One region of the Streptomyces sp. NPDC091272 genome, then DNA from elsewhere that is predicted to be linked to it. Evidence: predicted binding sites of a transcription regulator. Region 1 holds the regulator's gene; the other holds the start of a gene.
The links. Region 1 encodes HspR, which represses chaperone genes until heat shock. Its sites were predicted from a motif close to TTGAGNNNNNNNNNCTCAA; they were not measured.

Region 1 (9,383 bases):
CCGGCTTCGCGCCCGACGTGGTCCACGTGCACGACCTCGCCCCGGACTCCGCGAGTGCCTGGGTGTGGGACTGGCAGGGGCCAGTGGTCGCGACGCTGTACCACCACCACCACCGTCCGCAGTGCCCCGCGGGCGGCCCTTACCGGGCGGGCCCGGTCTGCGCGCGGTGTGCGGACGGCGGGCGCTGGGCCGGGCGGCGTGAGGGCTGTGACCGGGGGCCGCGTACGGCGCCCCTGCCGGCTGCCTGGTCCGGGCGCGGCGGCGTGACGGCCGGCGGCGTGGCGGCCGATCCGTTGCTGTCGCGGGCGGACCGGCTCGTCGTGCTGTCCGAGCTGAGCCGGCGGACGTACGAGAGGGCCGGCTTACCGGGTGGCCGGCCGGCTCTCGTACCGCATTTCGTGTCCGCTGCGCCGCGCGTCAACTCCACCGCGGGGAAGGGGCGATGGGTCTTCGTGGGGCGGCTCGGCGCGGAGGACGGAATCCTGGAACTGCTTCGCCGCTGGCCGCAGGAGGTTCCCCTCGACGTGGTCGGTGACGGGGAGCTGGACGTCGACTGCCGGGCCGCTGCCGCCGCCAGGGGTGCGTCGGTGCGCTTCCTCGGCACGCTGGGGAGGCAGGAGCTGCGGCGGCGGCTGCCGTCCTGGCGGGGGCTGGTGTTTCCCGGCCGCTGTCCGGAGCGCGTGCCCCTGGTGTACGCGGAGGCGCTGGCCGCCCGTTTCCCCGCACGGCGCGCGCACTGCGTCCGGGTGTTCGGCGAGCGGTACTCGGAGCCGGTGTGGGTGGCGCGTACGACGGCGCTTTACACGTCCGTGCTGCACGGGCGCGGCGCCGGCCGTGTGGACGGGGTCCCGGGCGCGGGCTGATCAGTGCGCGGGATGCGCGGTGTGCGTGGTGCGTGCGGGGCGAGGGGTGAGCACGGTGGGGAGCGTGCGGGCCAGGATGGCGAGGTCGAGACCGAGCCAGTGCCGGTCCACGTACTCCAGGTCCACCAACACCATCTCGTTCCACGGCATTTCGGGATGCCGGTTGACCTGCCAGAGGCCCGTGATGCCGGGCGGCACGATCAGCCGGCCGCGGGCCGCGCCTCGGTGGCCGGCGTCCGCCACGGGCAGCGGTCGCGGTCCCACCAGGGACATCTCGCCCCGTACGACGTTGATCAACTGGGGGAGCTCGTCGAGCGAGAAGCGGCGCAGGAGGCGCCCGGCCGGGGTGGTGGGGGAGACGGCGTGGGACATGGTGCGGGAGGTGGTGCGGGTGACGGTGCGGAACTTCAGCAGCTCGAAGGGTGCGCCGTTCAGTCCGGCCCTGGTCTGCCGCAGGAGGACGCCGCCGGGAGACGTGAACGCCACGACGGCAGCGGCAGCGGCCAGCAGCGGGGCGAGAACGACGAGCAGCAGCAGGCTGCCGGCCAGGTCGAGCGTGCGCTTGGCGGACGGTGCCCGCATATCCGCATCCTTTCGTGGGATCTTTGCCTGACTTAATGCGAATAGTCGTTTTTGTGGAAATGACTCTCCCACGAGGAACAGCAGCCGGTGAGGGTGGCGCGCCACGCTCGCGTCACCCGGCCGGGTCGAAGAGGTGCGGAGAGGTGTTGGCCGGCACGGCACCTGTTCCGACGCCGGGCGCCTGAGCGGGTGAGGCGAACGAGGAGGGGACGGATCCGATGAACACGCAACCGGAGGACCAGGAGGGCCGGGGCGCGCAGGGGGACTGGGCCGGGCAGGAGGGCCGGGAGGGGCAGGAGGGCTTGGATGGCCGGGATGGCCGGGAGGGGCAGGAGGGCTTGGTGGGCCGGGATGGCCGGGACGGGCAGGAGGTCCGAGAGGTCCAAGAGGTCCGAGAGCGTCGGGAGGCCCGCCCACACCCGCCCGGGCGACGCCTCAACCGCACGCTCCGCGCCGTCAGGAGCGGCAGGCCCCTGCGGCTCCTCTGCGCGGGCGTGGCGCTGCTCGTCGGGTTGTCCGCGGTCGCCGGCTGGCTCGCGTACCGGAAGATCGACGGCAACATCCGTACCGACGAACAGACCGCCGCGCTGCTCGCCGAGTACGGGGCCCAGCGCCCCGCCCCGCACCCCGGCGGCGCGCAGAACATCCTGCTGCTCGGCTCCGACTGGCGGCAGGAGGCGGGCAGTGAGCGTTCCGACACGGTGATGCTGCTGCACGTGGCCGCCGACCGTAGGCGCGCCGAGGTGCTGAGCGTGCCGCGTGACCTGCGGGTAGACATCCCGAGCTGTCTGCGCCAGGACGGGGAGTACAGCGTCGAGCAGAACGCCCAGTTCAACTGGGCCTTCCAGTTCGGCGGCGCGGCCTGCACCATCCGTACGCTGGAGAAGCTCACCGGCATCCGGATCGACCACCACCTCAGCGTCGACTTCACCGGCTTCAAGAAGATCGTCAACGCGGTGGGCGGTGTCGAGGTGAACGTCAGGAAGGCCGAGCACGATCCGAACGTCGGCCTCGACCTGAGCGCGGGCAAGCACCTGCTCAAGGGCGAGACCGCGCTCTCCTACGTCCGGGCGCGCAGCTACGTCGGCGACGGCAGTGACCTCAACCGGATCAGCCGCCAGCAGGACTTCGTCGCCCGGCTGGCCGCCAAGATCCGCAACAACGGCACCCTCGCCAACCCCGCCCGGCTCTTCCCGGTCCTGGACGCGGCGACCTCCGCGGTGAGCGCGGACACGGGCCTCGACTCGCTGAGCGAGCTGTACGGCATGGTCCAGAGCCTGCAGGAGCTGCCGCCCGGGGCGCTGACCTTCCACACGGTGCCGCACCGCCAGGCGCAGGACCACTGGTACCGCCTCGACCTGGAACAACCGGAGGCCCGCCGGGTGTTCGAAGCGGTACAGAAGGACACGCCGCTGGCGGCGGCGCTGCGGAGGGCGCAGCGGGAGCCGGCGGAGGAACCGGACGAGCCGGAGTTCGAGCCGTACCACGACGCGTACGAGTAAGCGGGCCAGAGCGACGCGTACGAAGTAGACGCGTACGAGTAGGCGCCAGAACTTGGGGCAGCGGGGGTGGGGCGGCTCCGTAACCACGGGCGCCCCGCCCGCACCCACCACCCTCAATCGCCACCCTCACCCCTCTGAGATGGGCAAACGCAACCGTCGGCGCCCTTGCGGATAAGAACCGCATAAGAGTTGAGCGAGGTCGACTCAGGTCTGTTGACGTCTGCGGGCAGGTGATGCATCCTTGAGTCAGATCCACTCAAGTAAGAACTGCAGGAGGAATCGAAATGGCACGTGCGGTCGGCATCGACCTGGGCACGACTAACTCCGTCGTCAGCGTTCTCGAAGGCGGCGAGCCCACCGTCATCACCAACGCCGAGGGCGCCAGGACCACGCCGTCCGTCGTCGCCTTCGCCAAGAACGGCGAGGTGCTCGTCGGCGAGGTCGCGAAGCGCCAGGCAGTCACCAACGTCGACAGGACGATCCGCTCCGTCAAGCGCCACATGGGCACCGACTGGAGCATCGACCTCGACGGCAAGAGCTTCAACCCGCAGCAGATGAGCGCCTTCATCCTGCAGAAGCTCAAGCGTGACGCGGAGTCCTACCTGGGCGAGAAGGTGGCCGACGCGGTCATCACCGTCCCGGCGTACTTCAACGACTCCGAGCGTCAGGCGACGAAGGAGGCCGGTGAGATCGCGGGCCTCAACGTCCTGCGCATCGTCAACGAGCCGACTGCCGCCGCCCTGGCGTACGGCCTCGACAAGGACGACCAGACGATCCTCGTCTTCGACCTCGGCGGCGGCACCTTCGACGTGTCGCTCCTGGAGATCGGTGACGGCGTCGTCGAGGTGAAGGCCACCAACGGTGACAACCACCTCGGTGGTGACGACTGGGACCAGCGCGTCGTCGACTACCTCGTGAAGCAGTTCCAGGGCAACCACGGTGTGGACCTGGGCAAGGACAAGATGGCTCTCCAGCGTCTGCGCGAGGCCGCGGAGAAGGCGAAGATCGAGCTGTCGTCGTCCACCGAGACGTCGATCAACCTGCCCTACATCACGGCGTCCGCCGAGGGCCCGCTGCACCTGGACGAGAAGCTCACCCGCGCCCAGTTCCAGCAGCTCACCTCCGACCTGCTGGAGCGGTGCAAGAGCCCGTTCAACAACGTCATCAAGGACGCGGGCATCCAGCTCTCCGAGATCGACCACGTCGTTCTCGTCGGTGGCTCGACCCGTATGCCGGCCGTGGCCGAGCTCGTCAAGGAGCTCACCGGTGGCCGCGAGGCCAACAAGGGCGTCAACCCGGACGAGGTCGTCGCCATCGGCGCCTCGCTCCAGGCGGGTGTCCTCAAGGGTGAGGTCAAGGACGTCCTGCTCCTCGACGTGACCCCGCTGTCCCTGGGTATCGAGACCAAGGGCGGCATCATGACCAAGCTCATCGAGCGGAACACCACGATTCCGACGAAGCGCTCCGAGATCTTCACGACGGCCGAGGACAACCAGCCGTCCGTGCAGATCCAGGTCTACCAGGGCGAGCGCGAGATCGCGGCGTACAACAAGAAGCTCGGGATGTTCGAGCTGACCGGTCTGCCGCCGGCCCCGCGTGGCGTGCCGCAGATCGAGGTCGCCTTCGACATCGACGCCAACGGCATCATGCACGTCGCTGCCAAGGACCTCGGCACCGGCAAGGAGCAGAAGATGACCGTCACCGGTGGCTCCTCGCTGCCGAAGGACGAGGTCAACCGGATGCGCGAAGAGGCCGAGCAGTACGCGGACGAGGACCACAAGCGCCGCGAGGCCGCCGAGACCCGCAACCAGGCCGAGCAGCTCGTCTACCAGACGGAGAAGTTCCTCAAGGACAACGAGGAGAAGGTCCCCGCCGACGTGAAGACCGAGGTCGAGACCTCCGTCACCGAGCTGAAGGAAAAGCTCAAGGGCGAGGACACGGCCGAGATCCGCACGGCGACGGAGAAGGTCGCCGCCGTCTCGCAGAAGCTGGGCCAGGCGATGTACGCCGACGCCCAGGGCGCGCAGGCCGCGGGCGCCGAGGGTGCCCCGGGCGCCGAGGGTGCCGGTCAGGCGCAGGCCGACGACGACGTCGTCGACGCCGAGATCGTCGACGACGAGAAGGACAAGAAGGGCGGCGCTGCCTGATGACGGAGGAGACACCGGGCTTCGACGAGAAGCCCGACGTCTCTCCCGGCACGGACGACGCCGAGCCGAAGGCCGCCGAGACCCCCGCGTCCAAGGATTCCTTGGACGAGGGCTCGGCGGCCCCGGCCGGGGACGCGAGTGCCGCGAAGGACGTCGCACTGACCGCCCAGCTGGACCAGGCCAAGATGGCGCTCTCCGAGCGCACGGCCGACCTCCAGCGGCTCCAGGCCGAGTACCAGAACTACCGTCGCCGCGTGGAGCGGGACCGGGTCACGGTCAAGGAGATCGCCGCGGCGAACCTCGTGACCGAGCTCCTCCCGACGCTCGACGACATCGGCCGGGCACGGGAACACGGCGAACTGGTCGGCGGCTTCAAGTCGGTGGCCGAGTCGCTGGAGACCGTGGCCGCGAAGATGGGCCTCATGCAGTTCGGCAAGGAGGGCGAGCCCTTCGACCCGACGATCCACGAAGCCCTGATGCACAGCTACGCACCGGACGTCACCGAGACGACCTGCGTGGCGATCCTGCAGCCCGGCTACCGGATCGGCGAACGCACGATCCGTCCCGCCCGGGTCGCGGTGGCGGAGCCCCAGCCGGGCGCCGCCGACAAGAGTGAGGAAACCGAGGACGCTGAGGAGAGCGGTGGCCCCGAAAAGGGCTGAAGCTCTGCGGAGTCCGAGAGGAGGGACGTCGAGGAATGAGCACTAAGGACTTCGTCGAGAAGGACTACTACAAGGTCCTCGGCGTCCCCAAGGACGCCACCGAGGCCGAGATCAAGAAGGCGTACCGGAAGCTCGCCCGCGAGTTCCACCCGGACGCCAACAAGGGCAACGCCGAGGCCGAGGACCGCTTCAAGGAGATCTCCGAGGCGAACGACATCCTCGGGGACGCCAAGAAGCGCAAGGAGTACGACGAGGCGCGCGCGCTCTTCGGGAACGGCGGCTTCCGCCCCGGCCCCGGGGCCGCGGGCGGCGGCTCGTTCAACTTCGACCTCGGGGACCTGTTCGGCGGCGCGGCCGGCGGCTCCACCCAGCCCGGTGGCTTCGGCGGTGGCATCGGGGACGTCTTCGGCGGCCTCTTCAACCGCGGCGGTACGGGCACGCGCACGCAGCCCCGCCGCGGCCAGGACATCGAGTCCGAGGTCACCCTCAGCTTCACCGAGGCGGTCGACGGGGCGACGGTGCCGCTGCGGATGTCGTCCCAGGCCCCCTGCAAGGCCTGTTCCGGCACCGGCGACAAGAACGGCACGCCCCGGGTGTGCCCGACCTGCGTCGGCACCGGGCAGGTCTCGCGCGGCGGCGGTGGCGGGTTCTCCCTCACCGACCCGTGCGTGGACTGCAAGGGCCGCGGTCTGATCGCCGAGACCCCCTGCGACATCTGCAAGGGCTCGGGGCGGGCCAAGTCCTCGCGCACCATGCAGGTCCGCATCCCCGCCGGCGTCGTCGACGGGCAGCGGATCCGCCTGCGCGGCAAGGGAACCCCGGGCGAACGCGGCGGACCGGCCGGCGACCTCTACGTCGTCGTGCACGTCGACGCGCACCCCGTCTTCGGCCGCAAGGGCGACAACCTCACCGTCACCGTGCCGGTCTCCTTCACGGAGGCGGCGCTCGGCGGCGAGGTGAAGGTGCCCACCCTCGGCGGTCCCGCGGTCACCCTGAAGCTGCCCGCAGGCACGCCCAACGGGCGCACGATGCGGGCCCGTGGCAAGGGCGCGGTCCGCAAGGACGGCACCCGTGGCGACCTCCTCGTCACCGTCGAGGTCGACGTACCCACCGAACTGAACGACAAGGCCAGGGAAGCCCTGGAGACCTACCGTGAGGCCACGGCGGGCGACGACCCGCGGGCCGCACTCTTCCAGGACGCGAAGGGGGCATAGGAGAGTCATGGACGGCCGACGACGCACCAATCCTTACGAGTTGACCGACGAGTCTCCGGTGTACGTCATCTCGGTCGCCGCTCAGCTCTCCGGCCTGCACCCGCAGACCCTGCGTCAGTACGACCGCCTCGGCCTGGTCTCCCCCGACCGCACGGCCGGGCGCGGTCGGCGCTACTCGGCCCGTGACATCGAACTACTGCGCACCGTCCAGCAGTTGTCGCAGGACGAGGGCATCAATCTGGCCGGTATCAAGCGCATCATCGAGCTGGAGAACCAGGTCGCGGCCCTGCAGTCCCGGGTCGCCGAACTCTCGGCCGCGGTGGACGGCGCCGCCGCCGCCATCCAGCAACGCGAGGCCCAGGTGCACGCCTCGTACCGCCGCGACCTGGTCCCCTACCAGGACGTCCACCAGGCGAGCGCACTGGTGGTGTGGCGCCCCAGGCGGCACGGCGAGGCCTAGGCCCCGCCCGGGGCCGCCCAGGCCCGCCTTCAAGTCCAGTCTTCAAGTCCAGGCTTCAAGCCCCGCCTTCAGTCCCGCCCGACCCCGCCTGTCCGGCCGGCCGCGGTTCGTCCAGGATGCCCGATCTGGCGATCTGGTAGCCGAGCTGGGCGCGGTTGCTGCTGCCGCCGAGCGCGGCGGAGAGCTTCGCGATGTGGGCGCGGCAGGTGCGGATGTTGAGGCCGAGGCGGTGCGCGATCTCCTCGTCCACGTTGCCCTCCACGAGTAGCCGGGCGATGGAGCGACGGATGGCCGTGATGCCGTCCGGTCCTGCGGGCTCGGGCAGCGGTTCGTGCAGGGGTACGGCGTGCTGCCAGAAGCAGTCGAAGGCGGCCGTCAGGAAGGCGATGAGGTCGGGGTCCCTCAGCTCCAGGGCGATACGGGTGCCGGCCCCGGCCGGGATGTAAGCCACCGTGCGGTCGAAGATCATCAGGCGGGGAACCAGTTCCTCCAGGGTGCGCACCTCCAGCTGGACGTCGGCCAGGCGGTCCAGGTAGGCGTGCAGGCCGTAGCTGTGCCGCACGGTGTGCTGGTAGAGGGTGCGCATGTGGATGCCGCGCACGCCGAAGTGCTGGGAGCGCTCAAGGGCCTGGGCGAGGTCGAGTTCGGAGCGGGCTCCGCCGGGCTGGAGCGTGCGGACCTCCGTGTGGCATTCCGCGGAAGCCGTGTCCAGGGAGGCGTTGATCCGCTCAAGACCTTCCAGGACGGTGATCGCGGGAAGTGGGGCCGAGATCAAGGTTGTTCCGATCGGGCGAGGGGCGCACTCAGACGCTGTTAGGAGTCGAGGATGTTCGACCTTGCTATCAGATAGCCGAGTTGGGCGCGGCTCCCGCTGCCCAAAGAGGCGGCCAGTTTGGCTATATGTGCTCGGCAGGTCCGGACGTTCATGCCCAGCCGACGGGCGATGGCCTCGTCCACGTAACCGTCGATGAGCAGCTTCGCGATGGAGCGCTGGACGCCCGAGATTCCGGTCGGGGTGGGCTCGTAGGTCACGGGTTCGACGAGGGGGACGGCGCGGTGCCAGAACTGCTCGAAGACGTTGGCGAGGTACTCGACGAGTCCGGGGTGGCGGATCTCCAGGGCGACCTCGCGGTCGTCGCTGGCGGGCAGGAAGGCCACCTTGCGATCGAAGATCATCAAGCGTTCGATGAGTTCTTCGAGGGTACGGATCTCCACCCTGCCCTCGGCCATGATCTCCGCGTAGGCGAGAGTACCGTGGCTGTGCCGCGCCGTGTGCTGGTACAGGGTGCGCATCCGGACACCCCGGCCGGTCATCAACTGGCCGCGCTGGACCGCCAGGTGCAGGGTGTCCTCACTGCGGCCGCCACCCGGCTGGATGGTGAGGACCTCGGACCGGCAGTCGGCGATGGCGGCGCCGATGGCCGCGTTGATGCGGGGCTTGCTCTCCAGCACGGTGATTGCGTGGGTGATGGGTGGATCCTGTGCACTGATCGCCATGAACTGGTCGAAGGAATCGACCAGTTCGACCGCGAGCCGGCGGTGCTCCTGGATCTGGTGCTCGATGGGGTGCAGACGTTTGGCCAAAACCGCCGCGGGTGGAACCGGGCGCAGGAAGTCCGCGTCGTCCGGGTCGGGTTGCAACAGTGCCAAGTCCATCAGGCAAGGTATGGACGTCACTTCGGCACGCGCGATGCGACCGGACTGCAATGCCCGGATGTAGGCCTGCCTCCCTTGGTCGCACAGGTCCGACACCCCATGAGGATGTGCCACTTCTGCCCCGCTCTGGTCCATTTGTCCGCCCCCCAGGGTCTTGCACGTACAAGAACATGATGCATCGACTCTGTGGTGCTGACGTGGGTCTATGAGCCATCGTTTCGGTGTCGGGGGCGACGAAACCTAGGAAGTGAGGACGAAGCCGACCATGCGCAAGAGATTGCTTCACTCGGTGCTCGC
Region 2 (9,383 bases), on a different contig from region 1:
GGTGCCCTACGGAGGCTTCTCCGCGGCGTAGCACCGCACTCAGCCCCCGGGCTACGCGGCTCCAGGTGGGGCCCGCGCGAGCGACACGCGCGGGCCCCACCCACCCCGGCCGGTCCGCTCCCCGCCCTACCCCTCGTACGTCTCGTCGAAGATCTCCTCGGCGGTGGAAACAGTCCAGGCACGTTCCGCCCACCGGCCGAGCACATCGAGGTCCACGCAGGAGGCGATCTGCTCCCGGGCTTCGAGGGACGGCTCCAGCCCCCGCCGCTCCAGCACCATCAAAATCGCCGCGGCACGCTCCTGCGCACGGCCTTCCTCGCGGCCTTCCTCACGGCCTTCCTCACGCACCTTCTGAGCAGCTTCGGAGCGGAAGAAGATATTCATGGTGTCCATCAGTTTCCTCCAGGTCCGCCGGGCCGACTCGTCCGCAAGGCCCGCCTCGACGTACTCGGCGTAGATCACCGCTTCGTTCGGATCCAAGGCGTCCAGGGCGTCGGCCAGTGACTTCAGTATGGCAGTGACGTCCGGGTCACTACCATGCGTGATCGCCGAGAACACGGCGAGTGGGACGTTACTGCGCACCTGCCCCGCCTCGGCGATCACCGGGACGTTGTCCGGCCCCAGAACCAGGGGCCGGACCAGCAAGGACGGCAGTCCGGGCAGCCCGAACTCGATCGGCTTCGCTGCCCACCGCGCTGTTGCCCGGTCGTGGCACAGAACCAGAAGCACAGGCTGGCCGTCGTACTTGTCCAGCAGATACGCCAGGTAGTACGCCCAGCTTCGTCGCTTGCGTGCAACCGGGCGGCCCTGCGACTCCAGGACGACGAAGTATGTCTCGTCCCTGGTGTCGATGCGCAGAATCGTATCGGCCCGGCGCTCGATCGCCTCGATCTCGGTCAGATCCACACTGACGGGTTCGATCTTTTCGTACACGGGAAACGGGACACCCAGCAGCTCCTGCAGAGCGCTGATCAACAAGCCGGTGTCCCGCTGGAACACCTTGTGCAGAGTTTCGTGGTGCGCTGAGACCATGACCGTGACGCTAGGGCGGGTCTGGCATGTGCGGTGGGCACATGCCAGACGTTCACCCGATCGGGTTATGCGGGCTCCTAACCCGCGAGAACCAGGTCCCGTGCCTTCGACCCGAGTTCGAGTGCTTCGGCGGGTTCGGTGACCCGTTGCTGGAGCTCCACGAACGCGCCCTGCGCGCCCCATGCGCGTACGGCGCGCAGGGTGTTGGCGATGTCTTCCGCGGTCTCGCCGGGGTTCACGTTGACGCGGATCAGCTGTCGCAGGGACTCCGGGTCCCGGCCTGCTTCCTCGGCGGCTTGGCGGGCCATGCCCCACAGTGCGTCGTGGCCGGCGTCCGGCATGGCTATGCCCACCCAGCCGGCGGCGCGGCGGCCGATGCGGTGCATGGCTGCCGGGCCGAAGCCGCCCAGGTAGACGGGCGGTCCGCCCTGCTGTGCCGGGCGCAGGTCCACGTGCGAGTCGGGGATCTGCCAGGTCTCGCCCCGGTGCCCGAACGGGTTCTCGGTCCAGATCTTCTCCAGCAGGTCGAGGATCTCGTCGAGCTGCGCGCCCCGCTTGCTGAAGTCGGCGTTGACGGAGGTGTACTCGTCCCGCATCCAGCCGACCCCGAACCCCGCGTCGAGCCGGCCGTTGCTGACGAGGTCGAGCGAGGTGAGGCTGCGGGCCAGGAGCAGGGGCGGGTACCAGGGGGCGTTGAGGGTGCTGGTGCCCAGGCGGACGCGGGTGGTGGCGGTCGCGGCGACGGTGAGGGCGACCAGCGGGTCGACGAAGCGCTTGAAGCCTTCGGGGTACGGGTCCTCCTTCGTGTATCCCGGGTACACGTCGCTCGGCTCGACCGGCGCCAGGGAGCGGTCGCCGACCCAGAGGGAGTCGAAGCCGAGCTGTTCGGCGTCCCTCGCGTAGGCGGCGATGAGCTCGGGGCGCGCGTGGCTGCCGTACTGGGGCAGGGAAATTCCGATGTCCATGTCACCTATCTGTATCACCGCGGTGAAGCATGGCGTGAGGGGTGGCACGGGATCAACTCCCGTGCCACCCCTGTGATTTGAGTGGCCGTTACGCGGCGACCGTGGCCGCCACCCGAGCCGGTGCCAGGGCGATCTCCAGTACCTGGCGGACGTCCGTCACCGGGTGGACCTCCAGCTTTTCGAGGATCTCGGCCGGTACGTCGTCCAGGTCGGGCTCGTTCCGCTTGGGGATGATCACCGTGGTGGTACCGGCCCGGTGGGCGGCGAGCAGCTTCTGCTTCAGACCGCCGATGGGCAGGACCCGGCCGGTCAGGGACACCTCGCCGGTCATGGCCACGTCGGTGCGGACCAGCCGGCCGGAGAGGAGGGAGGCGAGGGCGGTGGTGAGGGTGATGCCCGCACTCGGACCGTCCTTGGGAACCGCACCCGCCGGGAAGTGGATGTGGATGCCCCGCTCCTTCAAGTCCCTCACGGGCAGTTCCAGTTCGGCGCCGTGCGAGCGGAGGAAGGAGAGGGCGATCTGCGCGGACTCCTTCATCACGTCGCCGAGCTGGCCCGTGAGGGTCAGCCCCGCACCGCCGGTCTCCTCGTCGGCGAGGGAGGCCTCGACGAAGAGGACGTCGCCACCCGCGCCGGTCACGGCGAGTCCGGTGGCCACGCCGGGCACCGCGGTGCGCCGCTCGGCCGGGTCCTGGGCGGACTCGGGCACGTGGTGCGGCCGGCCGATGAGGTCCCGCAGGTCGGTGTCCTGGATGGCGAACGGCAGCTCCCGCTCCCCCAGTTCGTGCTGGGCCGCGACCTTGCGGAGCAGCCGGGAGACCGCGCGCTCCAGGTTCCGTACGCCCGCCTCCCGGGTGTACTCCCCCGCCAGCTTGCGCAGCGCCGACTCGTCGAGGCTGACCTCGCCCGGCTCCAGACCCGCGCGGTCGAGCTGGCGCGGCAGCAGGTGGTCGCGGGCGATGACGACCTTCTCGTCCTCGGTGTAACCGTCCAGACGGACCAGTTCCATACGGTCCAGGAGCGCCTCGGGGATGGATTCCAGGACGTTGGCGGTGGCGAGGAAGACGACGTCGGAGAGGTCGAGCTCGACCTCCAGGTAGTGGTCACGGAAGGTGTGGTTCTGCGCCGGGTCCAGCACCTCCAGCAGTGCCGCCGCCGGGTCGCCCCGGAAGTCGGAGCCGACCTTGTCGATCTCGTCGAGGAGGACGACCGGGTTCATCGACCCGGCCTCCTTGACGGCCCGGACGATTCGGCCGGGGAGCGCGCCGACGTAGGTACGGCGGTGGCCGCGGATCTCCGCCTCGTCGCGCACGCCGCCGAGCGCGACCCGGACGAACTTGCGGCCCATCGCGTGGGCGACGGACTCACCGAGCGAGGTCTTGCCGACGCCGGGCGGGCCGACCAGGGCCAGCACCGCGCCGCCGCGACGGCCTCCGACCACGCCGAGGCCACGGTCGGCCCGGCGCTTGCGGACCGCCAGGTACTCGGTGATGCGCTCCTTCACGTCGTCCAGGCCCGCGTGCTCCGCGTCCAGGATCTCGCGGGCGCCCTTGATGTCGTACTGGTCCTCGGTGTGCTCGTTCCACGGCAGTTCGAGGACGGTGTCCAGCCAGGTGCGGATCCAGGAGCCCTCCGGGGACTGGTCGCTGGAGCGCTCCAGCTTCTCGACCTCCTTGAGGGCGGCCTCCCGTACCTTCTCGGGCAGGTCGGCGGCCTCGACGCGGGCGCGGTAGTCGTCGGACTCCTCGCCCTCGGCCTCGCCGTTCAGGTCTCGGAGCTCCTTGCGCACGGCGTCGAGCTGCTTGCGCAGGAGGAACTCGCGCTGCTGCTTGTCGACGCCGTCCTGGACGTCCTTCGCGATGGTCTCGGCGACGTCCTGCTCGGCCAGGTGCTCACTCAGCGCGGTCAGCGCGAGGCGCAGCCTGGCGACCGGGTCGGCGGTCTCCAGGAGCTCGACCTTCTGGCCCGTGGTCAGGAAGGGTGAGTAACCGGAGTTGTCGGCGAGCGCGGAGACGCCCTCGATCTGCTGGACCCGGTCCACGACCTGCCAGGCGCCGCGCTTCTTCAGCCAGGTGGTGGCGAGGGCCTTGTACTCCCTCACCAACTCGGCGACCGCGCCCGGCACCGGGTCGGGGTCGGCCTCGTCGATCCGGGTGCCCTCCACCCAGAGGGCGGCGCCGGGCCCGGTCGTCCCCGCGCCGATCCTGACGCGGTCGCGGGCCCGGATGAGGGCGCCCGGGTCCCCGTCGGACAGCCGGCCCACCTGCTCGACGGTGCCGAGCACGCCGGTTCCCGCGTACGTCCCGTCGATGCGCGGAACAAGCAGCACCTCCGGCTTGCTGCTTCCGGTACGGGCTGCTGCTTGTGCCGCCTCGACCGCCGCGCGCACCTCGGTGTCGGACAGGTCGAGCGGCACCACCATCCCGGGCAGCACGACCTCGTCGTCGAGCGGCAGCACGGGCAGGGTGAGCGGTGTGGACGTCGATGCCATGATCTCCCCTAGGGCAGTGAAGTTGAGCTATACCGACTCAATGCATATGAGCTCCCTGATGTTCCCCAACCGGTGTTCGCTCTGAGCGATCAGCTGTCGACGAGGATCGCCTTCGCGGGATGTAATGGCTGACATACCGAATCGACCATTACCCGTAAGCCCTCGCTCACGACGCGCACCGCCCCGCCCTGCGCGTCGTTCTGGCGCCCCGCCCGACACCCACCGCAGCAGGGAGAATCCCCCCATGGCCCTCGCCACCACCACCGACGCCGTGCGCGCCTGGACCGAAGGGTGGGCCCTTTCGCGTGGGGCCGCCGAGCCCGTGCCGCAGCCGTGGGGCGTCACGATCGACATCGGCCTGCCGAAGGCCGTCACGCGGCACGTCCTGTTCGACTCGTACGCCTCCGACGAGGCGACCGTCCGCAAGCTGCTGCGCGCGGACTCGGCCCCCGGCACCTGGATCAAGTTCGTGGAGCCGCCGGAGGCGGTGGCGCCGTGGCTGGCGGACGGCTGGGAGTACGACACCCCCGGCCATCTGATGACTCTCGCCCTGACCCCCGGCCAGAGCGCCCCCGACGTCCCGGCCGGCTATACACGGCGCAGCTGGACCAGGGGCGGGCTGACCCGCGTACTGGTGCTGGCCGCCGACGGCTCGCTCGGCGTCCGCGGCCAGGTCGCGGTCACCGGCCGCACGGCGGTCGTCGACCAGGTGGAGACGAACGCGGCGCACCGCCGACGGGGCCTGGGCACCCTGGTGATGCGCACCCTCCAGGCGTGTGCGGCGCAACAGGGCGCCGAGGACTGCGTGCTCGGCGCGACCGACGAGGGCCGCGCGCTCTACACGACGCTGGGCTGGCAGCGGCGTTCGCCCCTGACGGGCATCTTCCGGCCGTAACGCCCACCGGGCCGCCCGGTCCGCCATCGGTGCGCCGTACCGATGGAACGCATCGGTACGGTGCGTCATACGGATGGAACGCATTGGTGCGGTGCGTCGTGCCGATGGAACGCATTGGTGCAGTGCGTACGTCAGAGCGGCAACAGGCAGCAGCATCAGCCGACACCGCAGACGACGGGAGCACCATGCGATCCGCACGAGTTGGAGCAGCAGGTACCGGAGCGATGGTGGTGGCGGCCCTCTGCGGGCTGTTGCTCGCGGGGTGCGGCGAAGGGGCGGCCGGCGGTCCCGCGACCGGGAAGCCGTCCGGTCCCGAGGTCTCGGTGTCGGACAGCGGCAACGGCCCTTCCGGCGCCGCGTCACCGAGCACCGTGCCGCCCGCCCCGGCATCCACACCGCCCTCGGCACCACCGTCCACGGAAGTGCCGCCGTCCGTCGATCCGGCGCCCTCCGCGTCCGTACCCGCGCAGACGCGGCGCCTCGTCGCGGCCACGGTCAGCGGGGGCATCGACGGCCGGCACCGCAGTGTGCTGGTGAACAGCGACGGCACGTACACCACTCTGGACCGGAAGAAGCCGCCGAGGTCCGGCCGGATGCGGCCCGCCCAACTGGCCGAGCTGCGCGCCGCCCTCGCCGCGTCGGACTTCGCGAAGCTGCCCCGGGTGTCGAGGGCCGATCCGCCCGTGATGGACGGAGTGACCACCGCGATCATCTACGACGGGCACGAGGTCGCCACGGACGGAATGAAGAAGATCCCGAAGCTGGACCGGGTCGTCGCGGCGCTGCCGGGACTCGGCTGAGCGAGCCGAGGGAGGGGAGCACAGGGGATGGGGACGGATGGGCGGTCCCGGCCCCCGCCTCGGGCCGGTCACAGGTACGAGGGCGCGGCCCGCTCCGCCTTCCAGCGCCGTACGAGCGGCCAGGTCGCCAACCCCAGGCAGAGGGCCAGCGGGTGGCCGAGCGCGGTGAGCGGGTCCGCGTACGCCACCAGGTCCTGCAGCAGTACGAGCCCGACGACGCCCAGCAGTCCCCACCTCAGCCACCGCAGCCGCAGGACCCCGGCCAGCGCCCCGACGCACGCCATCAGCCCGAAACTGATGCCGAAGTCGAGCCGGTGCAGCGAGGTTTCGGGCAGGTGCCCGGCCCAGACGGCGACGCCCACCGGGACCTCGGTGGCGAGCGACGCGACGACGTGCCCGAATACGAAGACCCCGGCCGCCCTGAGCCCGCCGACGCGGCGCTCCAGCGCGGTGAGGACCACCAGGAACCCGACGGCGTACGGAGAGGCCAACCCCCCTGCCACCCACAGCGCGCTGCCGACCAGGGCGAGCACCGGGGTGTGGGTCAGGTGGGCGACGTCCGTGCTGGAGCCGCGCAGCATCGCGGAGACGGTGGCCGGGTCGCCGAGCTGCGCGTAGAGCGAGGTCGCGATCAGGACCAGGGCGTAACAGAAGGTGAAGGGGGTGCCGGTGGGCGTGGGCAGAAGATGCCAGAGGTGCCAGCAGCGACGGTCGGGGACGGAGGCAAGAGCGGAGTCGGCGCCGGGAGCGGGAGCGGTGCCGGGAGCTGGAGCGGTGCCGGGAGCTGGAGCGGTGCCGGGAGCTGGAGCGGAATCCGGACCCGGAGCGATACCGACGCCCGCACCGGGACCGGCATCCGGAGCGATACCGACGCCCGACGCAGGGCCGGTCCGCCCGGTAGACAGTCGCTGTCCGGCCGGAGCAGTCCTCTGTCCGGCCGCAGCAGTCCGAGCCGCGGTCGTCTCCCCGTACTGCCGCCGCTTCGTCTGCGCCTTCGTCCTCGACCTGGTAACTGCGCGGTCCACTGCGTGAGGCCCCATTCCCCCGGGCGCCGCGCCTGGTGGCGGGCGGCCGGAATCGTCAAGCCACGCCCGTGTCCCTCGGTCGCGTCTCTCGCGTTCGCTTGCTGCTCCTGATGCAGACAACGCCCACCCTCCGCCGAAATCTCCCGCGTCGTCTATGACTCACGTCACATCAGCTCTCACAGAGGCAACCCGCATATCGTTTCGCGCGTCCCCGGTCGCCGCTCGCCCCAGCGGCCCACGCGCAAGGCGGCGGGGCCGTGCGGACGCCCGCGACCGGCGGTCGAGACAACATTCACAAGTCCTGCACGTTTGCGCGTACAACCCTGTCCATGGTGAACAACGGGTCACCGTGCCACCACGGCGCGACACCACGCCTACGCAACGTCTACTTCCTTGTGCGCAGGGCGAGTTACGACGCGGGGACTTCCGAAGGGTCATTGCGGAATGTCGTATTCAGCAAGATTCGGGCGATGAGGAAGGACTTGCCCGACGCGTGGCATTCGGGGCACGCGTGCCCCGTCGCACCGCGTAGCCGTGAGCTGGTCAGTGCCCTTACGCTGCTCACCTGACCGCGAGATCTTACGAACGCACTCCAGGGGCGGGGCGATGGAGCAGACACACACCAGCCACAACGGACTCGCGGCCACACCCGGCGCACAGCGCCGGGTTCTGGTCGTCGAGGACGATTCCACGATTGTGGACAACATCGCGGCCCGGCTCCGTGCCGAGGGCTTCCAGGTGCAGACGGCCGGTGACGGCCCGGCGGCCGTGGACACGGCCGAGGCCTGGCAGCCGGACCTGATGGTCCTCGACATCATGCTGCCCGGCTTCGACGGGCTCGAAGTCTGCCGCCGGGTGCAGGCACAGCGTCCGGTGCCGGTGCTCATGCTCACCGCGCGCGACGACGAGACCGACATGCTCGTCGGCCTCGGTGTCGGCGCCGACGACTACATGACGAAACCGTTCTCCATGCGTGAGCTCGCAGCGCGGGTGCACGTACTGCTGCGCCGGGTCGAGCGGGCGACCATCGCCGCCGCCACTCCGCGCAGCGGCATACTGCGCCTCGGCGAGCTGGAGATCGACCACGCCCAGCGGCGGGTACGGGTGCACGGCGAGGACGTGCACCTGACGCCCACCGAGTTCGACCTGCTGGTCTGCCTGGCGAACACGCCGCGTGCGGTCCTCTCCCGGGAGCAGCTGCTCGCCGAGGTGTGGGACTGGGCGGACGCCTCTGGCACCAGGACCGTCGACAGCCACATCAAGGCGCTGCGGCGCAAGATCGGCGCGGAGCGCATCCGTACCGTGCACGGCGTGGGCTACGCGCTGGAGACGCCGGCGCCGTGAGCACCGCGGCCGGGGCGAAGAAGGAAAAGAGAGCGAAGAGGGAGCCGGGGCGGGAGAGACGGCGGCGGGTGCCCGGCCCGCGGCAGGCGCCCCGGCGCCAGGACCGCGGTTGCCCCGAATGCGGCCGGCGCGTCCGCCGTCCGCTGCTGACCGGGCTCCGCTCCGCCCGGGCCCGGAAGCAGGGCTTCCTGCGCGGCGCCGGATCCCTGCTCTCCCGCTTCCTCGCCGCCCGGTCCTTCACCCTGCGGCCGTTCACGATCAGGGCGAAGCTGATCTCGCTGGTCGTCGTGTCCGTGGCCCTCACCACGGGTCTGGTCATGGTGGCGCTCGCCACCAAGACCGAACTGCGCTTCATCACCGTCTTCTCGATCATCGCGTCGATGCTGATCACCCAGTTCGTGGCGCACAACCTCACCAAACCGCTGGACGAGATGCGGGACGTCGCCGCCGCCATGGCGCACGGCGACTACACGCAGCGGGTCGGCGGCGAGGCCAGGCGCGACGAGCTCGGCGGGCTGGCCACCACGCTGAACCGGATGGCGGACGAGCTGGAGGCGGTGGACCAGAACCGCAAGGAACTGGTCGCGAACGTCTCGCACGAGCTGCGCACCCCCATCGCCGCGCTGCGCGCCGTGCTGGAGAACGTCGTCGACGGGGTCGTCGCCGCCGATCCGGAGACCATGCGCACCGCACTCAAGCAGACCGAGCGGCTCGGCGGCCTGGTGGAGACCCTGCTGGACCTGGCGAGGCTCGACAACGGCGTCGTACCGCTCAAGGCCCGGCGCTTCGAGGTCTGGCCGTATCTGTCGGGCGTGCTGAAGGAGGCCAACC

Region 2: lon (endopeptidase La) is a predicted target of HspR. The motif match lies at 4,511-4,529, and genes of this name have one in related genera.

The regions. Positions count from the first base shown of each region.
Region 1 covers NZ_JBIVVC010000003.1:259,869-269,251, reverse strand. The annotation lists gene ACIQM4_RS10410 (glycosyltransferase) at 1-863, shown strand, start outside; gene ACIQM4_RS10405 (sugar transferase) at 864-1,445, opposite strand; gene ACIQM4_RS10400 (LCP family protein) at 1,664-2,947, shown strand; gene dnaK (molecular chaperone DnaK) at 3,232-5,094, shown strand; gene grpE (nucleotide exchange factor GrpE) at 5,094-5,756, shown strand; gene dnaJ (molecular chaperone DnaJ) at 5,792-6,970, shown strand; gene ACIQM4_RS10380 (heat shock protein transcriptional repressor HspR) at 6,978-7,430, shown strand; gene ACIQM4_RS10375 (helix-turn-helix transcriptional regulator) at 7,486-8,205, opposite strand; gene ACIQM4_RS10370 (helix-turn-helix transcriptional regulator) at 8,244-9,221, opposite strand; gene ACIQM4_RS10365 (hypothetical protein) at 9,352-9,383, shown strand, end outside.
Region 2 covers NZ_JBIVVC010000002.1:183,547-192,929, forward strand. The annotation lists gene ACIQM4_RS05635 (VOC family protein) at 1-31, shown strand, start outside; gene ACIQM4_RS05640 (hypothetical protein) at 127-1,032, opposite strand; gene ACIQM4_RS05645 (TIGR03619 family F420-dependent LLM class oxidoreductase) at 1,110-1,997, opposite strand; gene lon (endopeptidase La) at 2,086-4,488, opposite strand; gene ACIQM4_RS05655 (GNAT family N-acetyltransferase) at 4,733-5,383, shown strand; gene ACIQM4_RS05660 (hypothetical protein) at 5,569-6,183, shown strand; gene ACIQM4_RS05665 (rhomboid-like protein) at 6,252-7,049, opposite strand; gene ACIQM4_RS05670 (response regulator transcription factor) at 7,815-8,552, shown strand; gene ACIQM4_RS05675 (sensor histidine kinase) at 8,795-9,383, shown strand, end outside.